Regions from separate parts of the Enterobacter cloacae complex sp. HYC074_NIDB genome, predicted to be linked through region 2. Evidence: predicted binding sites of a transcription regulator. Region 2 holds the regulator's gene; each other region holds the start of a gene.
What was found. Region 2 encodes Fur, which represses iron uptake genes when iron is present. Its sites were predicted from a motif close to ATAATAATGAGAACNACTATCAA; they were not measured.
Positions count from the first base shown of each region.

Region 1: a site for Fur is predicted at 2,077-2,099, ahead of feoA (ferrous iron transporter A). Genes of this name have one in related genera too.
Region 3: a site for Fur is predicted at 1,617-1,639, ahead of O1724_RS06450 (TonB-dependent siderophore receptor). Genes of this name have one in related genera too.
Region 4: a site for Fur is predicted at 1,404-1,426, ahead of bfd (bacterioferritin-associated ferredoxin). Genes of this name have one in related genera too.

Region 1 is NZ_CP114214.1:4,392,901-4,397,419, reverse strand. It holds gene feoB (Fe(2+) transporter permease subunit FeoB) at 1-1,778, opposite strand, end outside; gene feoA (ferrous iron transporter A) at 1,809-2,036, opposite strand; gene O1724_RS21440 (Tex family protein) at 2,356-4,519, opposite strand, start outside.
Region 2 is NZ_CP114214.1:1,412,906-1,417,424, reverse strand. It holds gene seqA (replication initiation negative regulator SeqA) at 1-375, opposite strand, end outside; gene ybfF (esterase) at 559-1,332, shown strand; gene ybfE (LexA regulated protein) at 1,461-1,748, shown strand; gene fldA (flavodoxin FldA) at 1,904-2,434, shown strand; gene fur (ferric iron uptake transcriptional regulator) at 2,726-3,172, shown strand; gene chiQ (ChiQ/YbfN family lipoprotein) at 3,262-3,588, opposite strand; gene chiP (chitoporin ChiP) at 3,636-4,519, opposite strand, start outside.
Region 3 is NZ_CP114214.1:1,308,936-1,313,454, reverse strand. It holds gene entF (enterobactin non-ribosomal peptide synthetase EntF) at 1-142, opposite strand, end outside; gene O1724_RS06460 (MbtH family protein) at 139-351, opposite strand; gene fes (enterochelin esterase) at 362-1,561, opposite strand; gene O1724_RS06450 (TonB-dependent siderophore receptor) at 1,708-3,948, shown strand; gene entD (enterobactin synthase subunit EntD) at 4,034-4,519, shown strand, end outside.
Region 4 is NZ_CP114214.1:4,328,580-4,333,098, forward strand. It holds gene O1724_RS21110 (prepilin peptidase) at 169-642, shown strand; gene bfr (bacterioferritin) at 626-1,102, opposite strand; gene bfd (bacterioferritin-associated ferredoxin) at 1,175-1,369, opposite strand; gene tuf (elongation factor Tu) at 1,548-2,732, opposite strand; gene fusA (elongation factor G) at 2,802-4,519, opposite strand, start outside.

The DNA of each region.
Region 1 (4,519 bases), 1.8 Mb from region 2:
GTGTAAAGCGTGTTCAGGGTGCCGACAACTACCTCTTTTGCCATCGCGCCGGTGAACAGGCCCACGGTTGCCTGCCAGTTGTCTTCCTGAACGCCAATCGGTTTGAAGACCGGCGTAATGATCCGGCTGACGGAGGCCAGGGCAGAGTCATTAATGTTGTCCGCGGCCTGGCCGCTCAGGGTGAAGCTGTTCAGGGCGCTCAGGAAAATGCTGACCACCACAATCACCTTACCGGCGCGCAGAACGAAGCCCTTCAGGCGCTGCCATGTCTGAATAATCAGGCTTTTCAGATGCGGAACGTGATAAACCGGCAGTTCCATCACGAACGGCGACGCTTCGCCACGCATGATGGTGTGCTTCAGCATCAGGCCGGTGAGAATAGCCATCACGATACCCAGCACATACAGGGAGAAGACGGCCAGCGCCCCTTCCTGACCAAAGAACGCCGCGGCAAAGACCGCGAAGATCGCCAGACGCGCGCCGCAGGACATGAACGGCGCCATCATGATGGTCATCAGGCGTTCGCGCGGGGCATCCAGCGTACGCGCGCCCATGACTGACGGCACGTTACAGCCAAAACCGACAATCAGCGGCACGAAGGATTTACCCGGCAGCCCCAGCGCCTGCATCAGGCGGTCCATTACGAAGGCCGCGCGCGCCATGTAGCCGGAATCCTCAAGGAAGGAGAGGAACAGGTACATCATGCCGATCTGCGGTACTAGTGGCAGGACGGTATTAATCCCGCCGCCGATCCCCTGCGCAAGGAAGATGGTCAACCATTCCGGGAAGTGGAGGGTGTAGCCCAGCCACTGAATACCGTGCACGAAGATAGCGACAGAGCCGCCATCAAAGATAGGTTGTAATGCACCGCCGATGTTAATGGCGAGCAGGAACATCACGTACATCACCAGTAAAAAGATCGGCAAACCGAGGAAGCGGTTGAGCACAATCTTATCCACGGCGGCGGTGAAGCGGCTGGGTTCAGCGGTTAATGCATTGCTGACCACGTCACAGATAGCGGCGATGGCCTGATAGCGCGCATCCGCAATATGCAGAGCGGGATCGTCCAGCTCGTCGCTCAGGCGAGCCTGCGCGACGCCCAGCTTATCCGCCGCATCGCCTGCGTAGGCGCGGCTGTAGATATCGCCTTCCAGCATTTGCAGGCCAAGCCACAGACGTTGTCTGGCGGGCATGCTGTTGTCCATCTCCTGCGCCAGTTGCCCGGCTTCGCGCAGCAGGGGTTGGGCGTAGTGCACCAGTTCGACGTCGGCATTGCCCGTGTGGCGGTCAATCGCCAGCTTCAGGGCGTCAATGCCGCGTGCGCGGGTAGAAACCAGCGGAACCACCGGGCAGCCCAGACGGGCGGAGAGGGCGTCGACGTCGATGCGCAGCTTTTGCTTCTCGGCGATGTCGAGCATGTTAAGCGCTACGATGCAGGGGATCCCCAGCTCCAGCAGCTGTAGCGTGAGGTACAGATTTCGTTCGAGATTAGAGGCATCCACCACATTGATGAGCAGATCCGCGTCGCCGCTCAGAATATAGTGGCAGGCAATTTGCTCATCGAGTGAGGTCTGGGATGAAATCGTGGTGAGTGAATAGGTCCCCGGTAAATCAACCAGCGTGACCTGATTATCTGTTGTAGTGAACTGGCCCTCTTTGCGTTCAACCGTTACGCCTGCCCAATTTCCCACACGCTGGCGTGCGCCGGTTAACTGATTAAATAAGGTTGTCTTGCCGGAATTAGGATTGCCAATTAAGCCAATAGTTAATTTTTTCATTGTAATAGACTCACTGAAACCGCTGGCTTGTTAACGGGATAAAGATTCAACTTCAATTAATGCGAGGTCTTTTTTACGCAGAACCAGATTAACGCGTCGGGTTTCGATATGAACAGGATCGCCCAACGGCGCAACGCGCACCACCTGGAACGATGAGCCGGGTAGCATGCCCAGGGACAGCAGCTTCTGCCGATAGGCCGGGCTTATCTCACGGGTAAAACCGATAATTTTCCACGCACTGTCTGGAGTGAATTGCATAGCGCCTGATTCCACGAGAGGTTAAATAATCTACACTGCGATGATAATGAGAATAGTTTTTATCAGCAATAATAAAAATGTGACGGGATGTTGTTAATCGTATTAATTTGCGGTCTGCTTGACCTTGCTCAATATTTGCGAAATTGAGGTGAAAATAAAAAGAAGGCTATTTGTTAATGAGGTGATAATTCGTGGTTTAAATATGGATACAACTTATTTATTTTAATTCCCTGCGGCCTGCTTGCCGGGCGGCACTGCGTTTGCCCGGCCTACAAAACCGTAGGCCCGGTAAGCGTCGCGCCACCGGGCATTTACAGCATTAGCGTTTCTTACCCATCGCCGCTGCCAGCGCATCCATCATCGCGCTGTTGCCTGCTGGCTGTGCGTCACGTCCGCGTGGCTTCGCGGCTTTCGCTGCCGGACGCTGCTGTTCACGGCCACCGCCATTACCGCCACGGCGCGCGTTAGTGTCGCCCGGCTGCTCGTCCAGACGCATGGTCAGGGCAATACGCTTGCGCTGGAGATCCACTTCCAGCACTTTCACCTTCACGATGTCGCCCGCTTTGACCACGGTGTGCGGATCTTCAACGAACTTGTCGGCGAGGGAAGAGATATGCACCAGACCGTCCTGATGCACACCGATATCCACAAACGCGCCAAAGTTGGTGACGTTGGTTACCGCCCCCTCCAGCACCATGCCCGGCAGCAGGTCGTTCATGGTTTCCACGCCGTCAGCAAAGGTCGCGGTTTTAAACTCAGGACGCGGATCGCGGCCCGGTTTTTCCAGCTCTTTGATGATGTCAGTGACCGTCGGCACACCGAACTGTTCGTCGGTGAAATCCACCGCTTTCAGGTTACGCAGCGCGCTGCTGTCGCCCATCAGGTCTTTAAGCGCCTGCTGAGTCGCGGCCAGGATGCGCTCAACAACAGGGTACGCTTCCGGGTGAACGGTAGAGGCATCCAGCGGGTTATCGCCGTGGTTGATGCGCAGGAAGCCCGCGCACTGCTCAAATGCTTTCGGCCCCAGACGGCTCACCTTCAGCAGCTGCTGGCGGTTCTGGAACTGACCGTTCTCATCACGCCAGGCGACGATATTCTGTGCCATCATACGGGTCAGGCCCGCCACGCGGGTCAGCAGGGGAACGGAAGCGGTGTTCAGGTCCACGCCGACGGCGTTAACACAGTCTTCCACTACCGCATCCAGCTTGCGCGCCAGCTGCGTCTGGCTCACGTCGTGCTGATACTGGCCCACACCGATGGATTTCGGGTCGATCTTCACCAGCTCCGCCAGCGGATCCTGCAAACGACGGGCGATAGAGACCGCGCCGCGCAGGGAAACGTCCAGATCCGGGAACTCCTGCGCTGCCAGCTCAGAGGCGGAGTAGACTGATGCCCCCGCTTCGCTGACGATCACTTTCTGCGCCGTCACTTTCGGGAACTGCTTCTGCACGTCGAGATAGAAACGTTCGGTTTCGCGGGACGCCGTACCGTTACCGATGGCAACCAGCTCAACGTTGTACTTCTCGCACAGCGCGGCGACGACGACAGCCGCTTTCGCTGCCTGACCGGTGTGCGGGTAAATGGTGTCGGTGGCAACGAGCTTGCCGGTGCCGTCAACCACGGCCACCTTCACGCCGGTACGCAGACCCGGATCGAGACCCATGGTGGCGCGCAGGCCAGCTGGCGCAGCCATCAGCAGGTCGTGCAGGTTACGGGCGAAGACGTTGATCGCTTCGTCTTCGGCGCGCTCGCGCACGGTGCCCATCAGCTCGGTTTCGAGGTGCATCAGCACCTTGATGCGCCAGGTCCAGCTCACCACGCCTTTGCGCCAGCTGTCCGCCGGGGCGTTGTTCAGGCGCAGGCCCAGATGATCCATAATGATCTGCTCGCAGTGGCTCTCTTTTGGCGGCTCGTCAAACTGCGGATCGGCATTCAGGGAGAGTTGCAGCACGCCTTCGTTACGGCCGCGGAACATCGCCAGCGCGCGGTGAGACGGCGCGGTAGAAATGGGTTCGTGGTGATCGAAATAGTCGCGGAATTTCGCGCCTTCTTCCTCTTTGCCGGACACCACGGTGGAGACGATATGCGCGTTCTTCCACAGGTAATCACGCACTTTGGCCAGCAGCGCCGCGTCTTCGGCGAAGCGCTCCATCAGAATATAGCGAGCACCGTCCAGCGCGGCTTTGGTGTCTGCTACGCTTTTATCGGCGTCGATAAACTTGGCGGCTTCGGTTTCCGGATCGTGAGACGGCTCGTTCCACAGCAGATCGGCCAGTGGCTCAAGGCCGGCTTCGATCGCAATCTGCCCGCGCGTGCGGCGCTTCGGTTTATACGGCAGATAGAGGTCTTCGAGTTCGGTTTTACTCAGGGTACCGTTAATGGCTTTTTCCAGGTCACTGGTCAGCTTGCCCTGCTCGCCGATAGATTTGAGGATCGCCTGACGTCGGTCTTCCAGCTCGCGCAGATAGCCCAGACGAGTCTCA
Region 2 (4,519 bases):
CTCGTCGCCTGCGAAATAAACGCGCGTGCGACCGTGCAGCGACTCTGTCGCTTCTGCAAATGCGTTGTTATCCAGTGAGTAAAGTGTAGACAGCACCAGCATAAAGCGGTTAACGGCCTTTTTCTGCTCGGCATATTCATCGGACAGCAGCAGCTCGCGCATCGCGCGCACTTTGTCCTTTGCCGGCATGACGGCAGGTTTTACTTGTGCAACAACGCTCGGCTGAGACACGACATCTTTAGTGACAGGAGTGGGCTGTGAGGCGGCGGAAATTTTAAGCATGCGCCGTAAAATGTCGGACGCGCTCTCCCCAATATGCCGCGTCTGGCTGGCAATATACTGATAGAGTTCGTCATCAACTTCGATTGTTTTCATCTTAATCCAGTGCGATATCTTATCTGAATACAAGTCGTTGAGATTATAAGGTCAAATCCCAACAGCGGATAGCGTCAAACCAGGTTGGCGGCAAAAGTCAGATTAAACTGGATCCTTGCCCCCGGGCGGCAGAATGGTCAACATGATACCCTAACCTGACAAACCTAAAAAAAGAACTTTGCCATGAAATTGAATACCCGAGCGCAAACTGCACAATCGCCGAACAATAATTCTCCCATCGTACTGGTTCACGGCCTGTTTGGTAGCCTGGATAATCTGGGTGTGCTGGCGCGCGATTTAGTGACCGATCACGAGATCCTCCAGGTTGATATGCGCAATCACGGTCTTTCAGGGCGCTCGGAGGAGATGACGTACGCAGCCATGGCGCAGGATCTGCGGGACACCCTCGATGCGAATAATATTCAGAAAGCGACGCTTATCGGGCATTCAATGGGCGGTAAAGCGGTGATGGCGCTCACTGCGCTGGCACCTGAGCGAATTTCCGGGCTGGTGGTCATCGACGTTGCGCCCGTCAATTACGACGTTCGCCGTCACGATGAGATTTTTGCCGCCATCAATGCGGTCACCGAAGCGGGTGTCGCAACCCGCCAACAGGCGGCTGCCGTTATGCGCGAGCATCTTGATGAAGAAGGCGTGGTCCAGTTCCTGCTGAAATCGTTTGTTGACGGGCAATGGCGCTTTAACGTCCCGGTGCTGTGGGATCAGTATTCGCATATTGTGGGCTGGGAAGCCGTCCCCGCCTGGCCGCACCCTACCCTTTTTATTCGCGGCGGCAACTCCCCTTACGTCACTGACGCGTACCGTGACGCGCTGCTGGCGCAATTCCCGCAGGCTCGCGCTCACGTCATTGCGGGTGCCGGGCACTGGGTACACGCGGAAAAACCGGATGCCGTCCTGCGCGCCATTCGCCGCTATCTTACTGATACAGCGAATTGATTAAAAAGCCAGCGACCGGAAGACGACGGGCTTCCAGTCGTTGGCGTGTGGATTTGGGTGATGTATGATGGCGCGCTTATCGCCCGGGCATTAGCAGGGCGGCGTGTTTCCCCCGAAGTCTCAGAATCATGGCCAAAGAACAAACGGACCGTACGACACTAGATCTGTTCGCGAATGAGCGTCGACCGGGACGACCGAAAACGAATCCGCTTTCGCGCGATGAACAGCTGCGTATCAATAAACGCAACCAGCTTAAACGCGATAAAAATCGTGGGCTTAAGCGTGTCGAACTGAAGCTGAATGCCGATGCCGTCGATGCGCTTAACGAATTAGCTGACGCGCGCAACATCAGCCGCAGCGAATTGATCGAAGAGATGCTGATCGCCCAGCTTGAGACGTTACGCGGCAAGGCGTGAGTCAGAAAATCCCCAATATTACCTTTTTCATGTAGCACAGAGTGCAGTCCTGCGTGATAGCTGTTTCCGCAGGGTTGCCTGTTCTGCTATTATTGCCCTTATCCGTGGACAATTTGCGCCACCATACCATTAAGTTTCAAGAGGTTATTTTACTCATGGCAATCATCGGCATTTTCTTTGGCAGTGATACTGGCAACACTGAAAATATCGCAAAAAACATTCAAAAACAGCTCGGTAAAGACGTTGCTGATGTGCATGACATCGCCAAGAGCAGCAAAGAAGATCTCGAGGGCTATGACATCCTGCTGCTGGGCATCCCCACATGGTACTACGGTGAAGCACAGTGTGACTGGGACGATTTCTTCCCGACGCTGGAAGAAGTAGACTTCAACGGCAAGCTGGTTGCCCTGTTTGGCTGTGGCGATCAGGAAGACTATGCTGAGTATTTCTGTGATGCGCTGGGCACTATTCGCGACATCATTGAGCCACGCGGTGCGGCGATCGTCGGTCACTGGCCAACGGCGGGTTACCATTTCGAAGCTTCCAAAGGTCTGGCAGATGACGATCACTTCGTTGGCTTGGCCATTGATGAAGACCGTCAGCCAGAGCTGACCGCTGAGCGTGTAGAAAAATGGGTTAAGCAGGTTCGTGAAGAGCTGAACCTGGACGATATCCTTAACGCCTGATATCCCTGCGGCGCAACTCCGGTTGCGCCCGTTTTCCAGGTAAAACCGATTAAATTAATTGCTACAAACTTTTAACTTTTTCGCCCAGACCTGTACAATATCCCCCTGGTAAAAAGTGGGTGCCATCGAACAAGTTTGTTGGTGATACCACGTTTTTATAAGCATACTTTGCTTGAGACTTGCAGTTTTCATTTAGCCATGGCAGTTCTATAATGAGACGCATTATCCCAAGTGCATTTTCTGTCACTTCTTCTTTTGAAGTGAATCGTTTAGCAACAGGACAGATTCCGCATGACTGACAACAATACCGCATTAAAGAAAGCTGGCCTGAAAGTAACGCTTCCTCGGTTAAAAATCCTTGAAGTGCTTCAGGGGCCAGACAATCACCATGTCAGTGCGGAAGACCTTTATAAGCGTCTTATCGATATGGGTGAAGAGATTGGGCTGGCAACCGTCTATCGTGTGCTGAACCAGTTTGATGACGCGGGCATTGTTACTCGTCATAATTTCGAAGGCGGTAAATCCGTGTTCGAGCTGACTCAGCAGCACCACCACGATCACCTGATCTGCCTCGACTGTGGCAAGGTCATTGAATTTAGCGATGATTCCATTGAATCGCGCCAGCGTGAAATCGCCGCCCGTCATGGCATCCGCCTGACCAACCACAGCCTGTACCTGTACGGTCACTGTGCTGAAGGTGATTGCCGCGAAAATGAACATGCGCACGACGCAAAATAAGTGAGTGTTCATACTCTGAGCCAGCCGTGAGGTTGGCTTTTTTTTGCCTGAAAAGCCCGGTGACGCTGCGCCACCGGGCGTAAAGCAACTTATTTATTGTTATTGCGTATCTCGTTCCAGATCTTATCGCAACGCTTCGCCACTTCCTGATCGTTACTGGTTTTACGCGCCTGAATACAGGCCTGGTAATCCATTACGCGAACGTTTTCCTGCGTGGCGAATTGCTCATGGGTTTTGTCTTTTTTCAGCACGTTCAGCACGCTTTGACAGGCCTCAATCTTCTCAGGTGAACCCTGTGCGGTATTGATGCACGCGCTGTAGGCCTCTTTCAGACGGGAGTCCTCTTTCGGCGCCTGATCCTGCGCGCATGCCACCAGCCCGAAGGTCAGCAACGCAACGATTACCCTTTTATTCATCATGTTCAGTCTCCATAACGGCGGGACACCGCCCGCCGCAGCATTCATCAGAAGATGGTAAATGGCGCAATGACCATGAATTTCACGTCACGTTCATCCTGGAAGATGTTGCCGTAGCCGCCCGCGTAGCTCGGGATATCGGAGTGGTTGTCATACTGGGTGAAGTGCAGTTTGAACATCGTGCCTTTCGCACGGCCCTCCTGAAGGGTGTAAATCGCATCCAGGCTGTATGAAGACTCTTTCAGACGGTAGTTTGGATCGTAGTACGCGTCTGGCGTAGCCATATCCGCTGGCTTCGCATCCCAGGCGTACGCGTAGGACGCGCCCACTGCCCAGCCGGGCAGGTTCCAGTTTTTCAGGTCATACATTGCCCCGAAGAAGACCGCCTTTTCGCCGTCGGCGTTAAAGTCAGAGCGGTTATCCCACCAGATATCCAGACGACCGTTAGAGGAGGCGTAGGTTGGGGTCATACGTTGCAGGAAGTAGCCCTGCTGCCCTTCTGCCTTGACCCATGTTCCCTCCAGACGCAAATCAACCTGACCTACCTTGTAGCCGAAGGTCAGCGCCTGTAACCACGCGGTGCCGTCATAGATATCATTTACGCTGCCATCACTGACCTTGTCGCGCGTACCGTAGAACTGATAGCTGGTGCTCAGCGGGCTACCCGCGATATCAAATTTGTAGCTGGCTTTAGCAAAGTACTGATCGATATAGCCTTCAGCCTGACCAAATGCAGCTTCCAGCACCAGATCGTTTTTAAAGTCGTACTTCGCTCCCAGCGAGTGGAGATAATCAACTTTGGTTTTTTTATCGTTCTGATAGAACTTGTCCATCTCAATGTGCCACGGCGCTTTGTACTCGTTGGTCCACATATAGGAGAAGCTCAACGCCCCCGCATCGCCGTAGTCAAAATTAGCACCGGCTTCCGCCC
Region 3 (4,519 bases), 100 kb from region 2:
CGATGGCTTTTGCCAGCAATGGCGCATCGATAGCGCCTTTCAGCTCGGTATAGTGCGCGACGCTCCAGGCGTTTGGCAGGGAGGAAAGCTGCTCTGCCATCCAAATCCCCGGCTGGGCGGCGACAAGAGGGAGACGGTTCATGCGCGCTCCCCCGCAAAATAAAACGGCTCAAGCGTCTGCCACTGTTCCGCCAGCCACTGCTGGCACGCCTCCTGAGATTGCGGTTCGCAGACCACGCGCCAGCCCGCGGGCAACTCGCACTGCTGCGGCCACAGGCTGTACTGCCCCTGGTCATTTTGCAAAATGGCGAACTGTCCCTGCGGATTATCGAAAGGATTGCTGAATTCCATACAGACTCCGTTATTGAATAAGCGGCTGCCAGAGGGTCATCAGCCCCTGCGTCAGCCCACCGCGCCAGCAAAGCGCATCGTGTCCGCCGTCAACCTGACGCCAGAAAACCGGTTGCTGAGTGTGTAGTTCGGCGAAGATCGCCTGGTTGGCGCGCAAAATAAGCGGCTCGTTGCGCCCGGCCTCAAGGACAATGCGCAGCCCGCGAGCGGTTTTTTCACCCGCTTTGAGTTGTTCGATGAGCAGCCCGTCCTGCTGCGCGCCGCGGTGCGGCCACCAGTAGGATCCGGACTGGCTGAGGATGCAGCCAAAACGCTGCGGCCAGTTGAGGCCCGCATAGAGGGAAGAGAGTCCGCCGAAGCTCTGACCCGCCACCACGGTATGGTCGGCGCGGTCGCTGAACGGGGCCATGCTTTTCACTTGCGGGAGAAGTTCTTCCTGCACTGCCAGCCAGAAATCAGGGTTGCACGGCAGCTCGCGGCTGCGGTGTGCGGTGTCAATGACGTCAATTAAGACATAAACCGCAGGCGGCAGTTTGCCTTCATGGGTGAGCGACGCCAGAGCAGGCCAGACGGGCATGCTTTCGGCCCAGAACTGCCCGTCAAGGAGCACCGCCAGCGGGCGCTCGGGGCTTTCATCCCCGGTGGTAAAAATCCACACGCGACGACGGTTCTTCAGACGCGCGCTGTGCCAATCAATACAGACAGGCTTATTGTAAGGGGTATCGGGATGGTTCCAGCCGGGCTGTACGGGCGCCTCCGGCATCTCCAGCGCCGAGACGGCGTGCCCGCGCCCGCCGCGCCAGCTTTGCGGATTCAGCGGGTCGGACACCGCGTGCGGCAACAGTTTACGCCAGCCTTCGCGCAGCGCCATGCGGTCCGGCTGCTCGCCTTCAAACACTGCATCGGCAAAATCGTTTTCGTTATCGGAGGGGATAAAACAGTAGCTGCCGCGCCATTCGGGACTGAACTCGCCCTGCCACTGCCAGACGTCGGTATCCGGGATACGTTCAAGGGATTGCGGACGGGCATTTTGATGATGATCGGTCACGCCGGTGACGTAGAGCCAGACGCGTTTCACCGTCGAGGTTTTCTGCGTTCCCGCCGGGTCCCGCCACCAGAATGTCACGCGATAGTTTTCCTGATGACGTTCCCGTTCCGGCCCGTTTTTCGTCTGCCACCACGCTTCACTTCCGGTTGTTAACACCGTCACCCTTATAACCCCATGTTTAACAGTCTTTTTTGTTTCAGAGCAAATTTTATTGATAATATTATTGATAACTATTTGCATTTGCAATAGCGTAATGCCCGCGCTGTGGGAAGCGCGCTCATTAAATAACCATAAAAGCGGGACGTACAATGAATAAGAAGATTCACTCTCTGGCCTTGCTGGTCAATTTAGGGATTTATGGTGTCGCGCTGCCCGCCATGGCAGACGACAATACCGCCTCCGCGCAGCACGAAGACACCATGGTGATCACCGCCGCCGAGCAGAATTTGCAGGCGCCGGGCGTGTCGACCATCACCGCCGATGAGATCCGCAAAAACCCGCCCGCGCGCGACGTGGCGGAAATCATCCGCACCATGCCGGGCGTTAACCTGACCGGCAACTCCACCAGCGGCCAGCGCGGGAACAACCGTCAGATTGACATTCGCGGCATGGGCCCGGAAAACACCCTGATCCTGATCGACGGCAAGCCGGTCACCAGCCGCAACTCCATCCGTCTGGGCTGGCGCGGCGAGCGTGATACCCGCGGCGATACCGGCTGGGTCCCGCCGGAGATGATCGAGCGCATCGAAGTGATCCGTGGCCCGGCTGCTGCCCGCTACGGTAATGGTGCGGCGGGCGGCGTGGTGAACATCATCACCAAAAAATTTGACGACCAGTGGCACGGCTCCTGGAACACCTACCTGAACGCGCCAGAGCATAAAGACGAAGGTTCCACCAAACGCACCAACTTCAGCCTGAGCGGCCCGCTGGGCGGGGATTTCAGCTTCCGCATGTACGGTAACCTGGATAAAACCCAGGCCGACGCGTGGGATATCAACCAGGGTCACCAGTCTGACCGCACGAAAGATTACGCCAACACCCTGCCCGCAGGCCGTGAAGGTGTGGAAAATAAAGACATCAACGGCGTGGTGCGCTGGGACTTCGCGCCGATGCAGTCGCTGGAGTTTGAGGCGGGCTATAGCCGCCAGAACAACCTGTATGCGGGCGACACGCAGAACACCAACAACGACAACGCGCTGGTGAAGAAGAACTACGGTAAAGAGACTAACCGTATCTATCGTCAGAACTTCGCCGTGACCTGGAACGGCGGCTGGGATAACGGCATCACCACCAGCAACTGGGCGCAGTACGAGCACACCCGCAACTCTCGTCTGGGTGAAGGGCTGGCGGGCGGTCTGGAAGGCCTGTTCAACAGCAATAAATTCACCGATACCGATCTGGCCGACGTGATGCTGCACAGCGAAATCAACCTGCCGATTGATTTCATTGTGAACCAGAACCTGACGCTCGGCACCGAGTGGAACCAGCAGCGCATGAAGGACTCAACCTCATTTACACAAACCCAGCAGGGGGGCACCATCCCGGGCATGAGCGAAGATCGTAGCCCGTACACGTCAGCGGAGATCTTCTCCCTGTTTGCCGAAAACAACATGGAGCTGACCGACAGCACCATGCTGACCCCTGCCCTGCGCTTCGACCACCATACTATTGTGGGTAATAACTGGAGCCCGTCCCTGAACCTGTCGCAAGGTCTGGGGGATGACTTCACCCTGAAGATGGGCATCGCGCGCGCCTATAAAGCGCCAAGCCTGTATCAGACCAACCCGAACTACCTGCTGTACAGTAAAGGCCAGGGCTGCTACGCCAGTTCCGACGGCGTGGGCTGCTACATGATGGGTAACGACGATCTGAAAGCGGAAACCAGTATCAACAAAGAGATTGGCCTGGAGTGGAAACGCGACGGCTGGCTGGCGGGCGTGACCTGGTTCCGCAACGACTATCGCAACAAGATTGAAGCGGGCTACGCGCCGATTGGCCAGACGTCCACCGGCAAAGTCACCACCGACATCTACCAGTGGGAAAACGTGCCGAAGGCGGTGGTGGAAGGTCTGGAAGGCTCCCTGAACGTGCCGGTCAGCGACACCATCAACTGGACCAACAACATCACCTACATGCTGCAAAGTAAGAACAAGGAGACCGGCGATCGTCTGTCGATCATCCCGGAGTATACGCTGAACTCTACCCTGAGCTGGCAGGTACGTCAGGATGTCTCATTGCAGTCGACCTTCACCTGGTACGGCAAGCAGCAGCCGAAGAAGTACAACTACAAAGGTCAGCCGGTGACCGGGTCTGAGAAAGACGAAGTCAGCCCGTACAGCATCGTTGGCCTGAGCGCGACCTGGGACGTGACCAAAAACGTCAGCCTGACCGGCGGCGTGGACAACGTCTTCGACAAGCGCCAGTGGCGCGCGGGTAACGCCCAGACCACGGGTAATACCACGACGGGTGCGTATATGTACGGCGCGGGTGCGTATACGTATAATGAACCGGGTCGCACCTGGTACATGAGCGTAAATACGAGGTTCTGATACAGGCAGTGACTTCCCCCTCTCCCTGTGGGAGAGGGCCGGGGTGAGGGCATCAGGCCGCACAATGCTGACAGAAGGAAAAGCCATGCACACCACCCACAGCACATTTTCTCTCGCTGGCCATACCCTCCACCGCATCACCTTCGACCCCACCACCTTTACGGACGCCGATCTCCTCTGGCTCCCCCACCACGCCCAGTTGGCTAACGCCGGACGCAAACGCAAGGCCGACCACCTCGCAGGCCGCATCGCCGCCGCGCACGCCTTACCTGACTACACCATGCCCGCCATCGGCCCCAGCGGGGAACCGCTCTGGCCGCAAGATATTTCCGGCAGCATCACCCACAGCGGCACGCAGGCGATAGCCGTCGTCACGCAATACCCGGTGCTTATCGGCATCGATTGTGAAACGATCCTCTCCGAAAACGAAGCCAGGGAAATCAAAGACGGCATCATTGATACACAGGAAGAACCTGTGCTTTCCCGCCTGGGATACCCGTTCGCCCTCGCCCTGACGCTGGTCTTCAGCGCCAAAGAGAGCCTGTTTAAGGCCCTCTTTCCGCAGGTACAG
Region 4 (4,519 bases), 1.9 Mb from region 2:
AGAAATTAAGCGCTAAAGACGTACTCTGCGTAAGGCCTCGCATTTTTTTATGCAAAGTATCCCTTCTCAACTCTTTGTCTGAAGCCGCTACGCAATTGCTGTTTTTGCACATTGCCGGACATGCAGATTATTACGAGTATGCGCTCAAACCGTTTTGAGGCTTTCGCTATGCTACTGTCCCTCCCCTTTCTGGTGATCTATTTTGCGTTATCGGCCTTGCTTGTTCGCACCGATATTCGCACGGGGCTTCTTCCCGACAAATTTCTTTGCCCGCTGCTATGGACCGGCCTGCTTTACCAGCTGTGCCTCCATCCTGATTTTTTGCCGAGCGCGGTGGTGGGTGCGCTGGCAGGATACGCCGGATTCGCCGTTATCTATTGGGGATATCGGCTCATCTGCCGACGTGAAGGTATGGGATATGGCGACATAAAATATCTGGCGGCGCTGGGGGCATGGCATGGCTGGTGTGTACTGCCAGTACTGGCACTCGTAGCCGCGTTAATGGCTCTGCTGTATCTGGTTGCTTTCTCGTTGTTTACTCCTGATAAGCAGGCATTAAAAAACCCACTGCCTTTTGGGCCATTTCTGGCGGCAGCGGGTTTATGCGTTGGCTGGGAAAGCCTGATTAACTTTCCACTTTGATCTGAGACTGAAGGTAGTTCTGTAGGCCAATTTTGCTAATGAGATCCAGTTCGGTCTCAAGCCAGTCGATGTGCCCTTCTTCATCGGCCAGGATCTGGATCATCATATCGCGGCTGACGTAGTCATGTACGCTGTCCGCATAGGCAATGGCTTCACGCAGGTCTTTTGCACCCTCCAGCTCCAGCCGGAGATCAGAACGTAGCATCTCTTCGACATCTTCTCCGATGCCCAGTTTTCCGAGATCCTGTAGGTTAGGAATGCCTTCGAGGAATAAAATACGCTCAATGTATTTATCGGCGTGTTTCATTTCATCAATGGACTCATGGTATTCAACATCGTTGAGGCGAGTCAGTCCCCAGTTTTTGAACATTCTTGCATGGAGAAAATACTGATTGATTGCGACAAGCTCATTTCCCAATAATTTATTGAGATAACTTATGATTTTAACATCACCTTTCATTATATAGTCCCTCCGCTTCCACTCATTGAAGCGTAGATCGGGCTACGGGGATGTCAAAAAAAAGATAGAGGCTTACGCGATCTCTTTGAATTCCGGGATCTGCATCAGTTCGTCCTGCATGATCTCACGCGCTGCGCGAACGCATTTACCGCATTGATTTCCCACCGGAACAAACTTGCGAAGCTGCTGGAAAGATTGTGGTTGAAACTGGCGAACGGCCTGACGAATTTTTTTGTCGCTTACACCATTACATAAACAAACGTACATAAAGACTCCCGTTCAAAATATGCGCAAAGTGTAAGTGAGAATGGTTATGATTACAATAGCACAGGCGCCGGAATACGTGGCGGGAGAAGACAAAAAATGCGAATTTTTATGACAGCGACTTTACGGTAGAAAACAAAAAAGGACGCCGAAGCGTCCTTTTTATTTCAGGGATAATTAATTAGCCCAGAACTTTAGCAACAACGCCCGCGCCAACGGTACGGCCGCCTTCACGGATTGCGAAACGCAGACCGTCGTCCATCGCGATTGGGTGGATCAGAGTCACAACCATCTTGATGTTGTCGCCTGGCATTACCATCTCTACGCCTTCTGGCAGTTCGATGGTACCGGTCACGTCAGTTGTACGGAAGTAGAACTGTGGACGGTAGCCTTTGAAGAACGGAGTATGACGGCCGCCTTCGTCTTTGGACAGAATGTACACTTCAGATTCGAACTTGGTGTGTGGCTTGATTGAGCCTGGCTTCGCCAGAACCTGACCACGTTCGATTTCTTCACGTTTGATACCACGCAGCAGAACACCAACGTTCTCACCAGCACGGCCTTCGTCCAGCAGTTTGCGGAACATTTCAACGCCAGTACAGGTAGACTTCGCAGTCTCTTTGATACCAACGATTTCAACTTCTTCACCAACTTTGATGATACCGCGCTCTACACGACCGGTAACAACGGTACCACGACCGGAGATGGAGAATACGTCTTCGATTGGCAGCAGGAATGGCTTGTCAATCGCACGCTCTGGTTCTGGGATGTAAGAATCCAGGTAGCCAGCCAGTTCGATGATTTTCTCTTCCCACTCTGCTTCGCCTTCCAGCGCTTTCAGCGCGGAACCACGAACGATTGGAGTGTCGTCGCCTGGGAAATCGTACTGAGACAGCAGTTCACGAACTTCCATCTCTACCAGTTCCAGCAGCTCTTCGTCATCAACCATGTCGCACTTGTTCAGGAACACGATGATGTAAGGAACGCCTACCTGACGACCCAGCAGGATGTGCTCACGAGTCTGAGGCATAGGGCCGTCAGTCGCAGCAACAACCAGGATCGCGCCGTCCATCTGCGCAGCACCGGTGATCATGTTTTTAACATAGTCGGCGTGGCCTGGGCAGTCTACGTGTGCGTAGTGGCGAGTCGGGGTGTCATACTCAACGTGAGAAGTGTTGATGGTGATACCACGAGCTTTTTCTTCTGGTGCGTTATCGATCTGATCGAAAGCACGAGCAGCACCGCCGTAGGTTTTAGCCAGTACGGTAGTGATTGCAGCAGTCAGGGTAGTTTTACCATGGTCAACGTGGCCGATAGTACCAACGTTGACGTGCGGTTTTGTACGTTCAAATTTTTCTTTAGACACGGCTATATTCCTTACTATAGTGCTCTCCCCTTCGGAGAGAGCACGGGACTTAGGTTTTAATCCTGTGGATTACTTACCACGGGCTTCGATAACGGCCTGAGCAACGTTGTTCGGCGCATCATCATACTTCAGGAATTCCATAGTGTATGATGCACGACCTTTGGTCAGTGAACGCAGCTGAGTTGCATATCCGAACATTTCAGACAGCGGAACTTCAGCGTGGATCTTAACGCCAGTTACTTCGGATTCCTGACCACGCAGCATACCGCGACGACGGCTCAAGTCACCGATAACGTCACCGGTGTTCTCTTCAGGAGTTTCTACTTCAACCTTCATGATCGGCTCAAGCAGAACTGGTTTTGCTTTCTTAAAGCCTTCTTTAAAGGCAATAGACGCAGCCAGTTTAAACGCCAGTTCAGAGGAGTCAACGTCGTGGTAAGAACCGAAGTGCAGACGAACACCCATGTCTACAACCGGGTAACCAGCCAGAGGGCCAGCTTTCAGCTGCTCCTGGATGCCTTTATCAACGGCAGGGATGTATTCGCCAGGAATTACACCACCTTTGATGTCGTTGATGAACTCGTAACCTTTCGGGTTAGAGCCCGGCTCCAGTGGGTACATGTCGATCACAACGTGACCGTACTGACCGCGACCACCAGACTGCTTAGCGTGTTTACCTTCAACGTCGGTAACTTTCGCGCGAATCGCTTCGCGGTAAGCAACCTGAGGTTTACCCACGTTCGCTTCAACGTTGAATTCACGCTTCATACGGTCAACGATGATGTCCAGGTGCAGTTCACCCATACCAGCGATGATGGTCTGGTTAGATTCTTCATCAGTCCATACACGGAATGATGGGTCTTCTTTCGCCAGACGGCCCAGAGCCAGACCCATTTTTTCCTGGTCAGCTTTGGTTTTTGGTTCAACTGCGATGGAGATTACCGGCTCAGGGAATTCCATACGCTCCAGAATGATCGGGTGATCCGGGTCACACAGAGTGTCACCAGTGGTCACGTCTTTCAGACCGATAGCAGCAGCGATGTCGCCCGCACGAACTTCTTTGATCTCTTCACGTTTGTTAGCGTGCATCTGTACGATACGGCCAAAACGTTCACGCGCCGCTTTCACGGAGTTCAGGATGGTGTCACCGGAGTTAACCACACCAGAGTAAACGCGGAAGAAGGTCAGGTTACCCACGAATGGGTCGGTAGCAATTTTGAACGCCAGTGCAGAGAATGGCTCTTCATCACTTGCGTGACGCTCAGCCGGAGTATCTTTACCGTCGTCCAGGATGCCGTTGATCGCAGGAACGTCAATCGGGGATGGCAGGTAGTCAACTACCGCATCCAGCATCGCCTGAACACCTTTGTTCTTGAACGCAGAACCACAGGTTACCAGGATGATTTCGTTGTTCAGAACGCGCTGACGCAGAGCAGATTTGATCTCTTGCTCAGACAGTTCTTCACCACCCAGGTATTTTTCCATCAGCTCTTCAGAAGCTTCTGCTGCGGATTCGATCAGGTTCTGGTGCCATTCGTCAGCCAGGTCCTGCATCTCTGCCGGGATATCTTCGTATTCGAAGGTAACGCCCGCATCTGCTTCGTTCCAGTTGATGGCTTTCATTTTCACCAGGTCGATAACGCCGGTGAAGCCTTCTTCAGCACCAATTGCCAGCTGAAGCGGAACAGGGTTCGCGCCCAGACGGGTTTTGATCTGGCCAACAACTTTCAGGAAGTTAGCACCCATACGGTCCATTTTGTTAACGAACGCGATGCGTGGAACTTTAT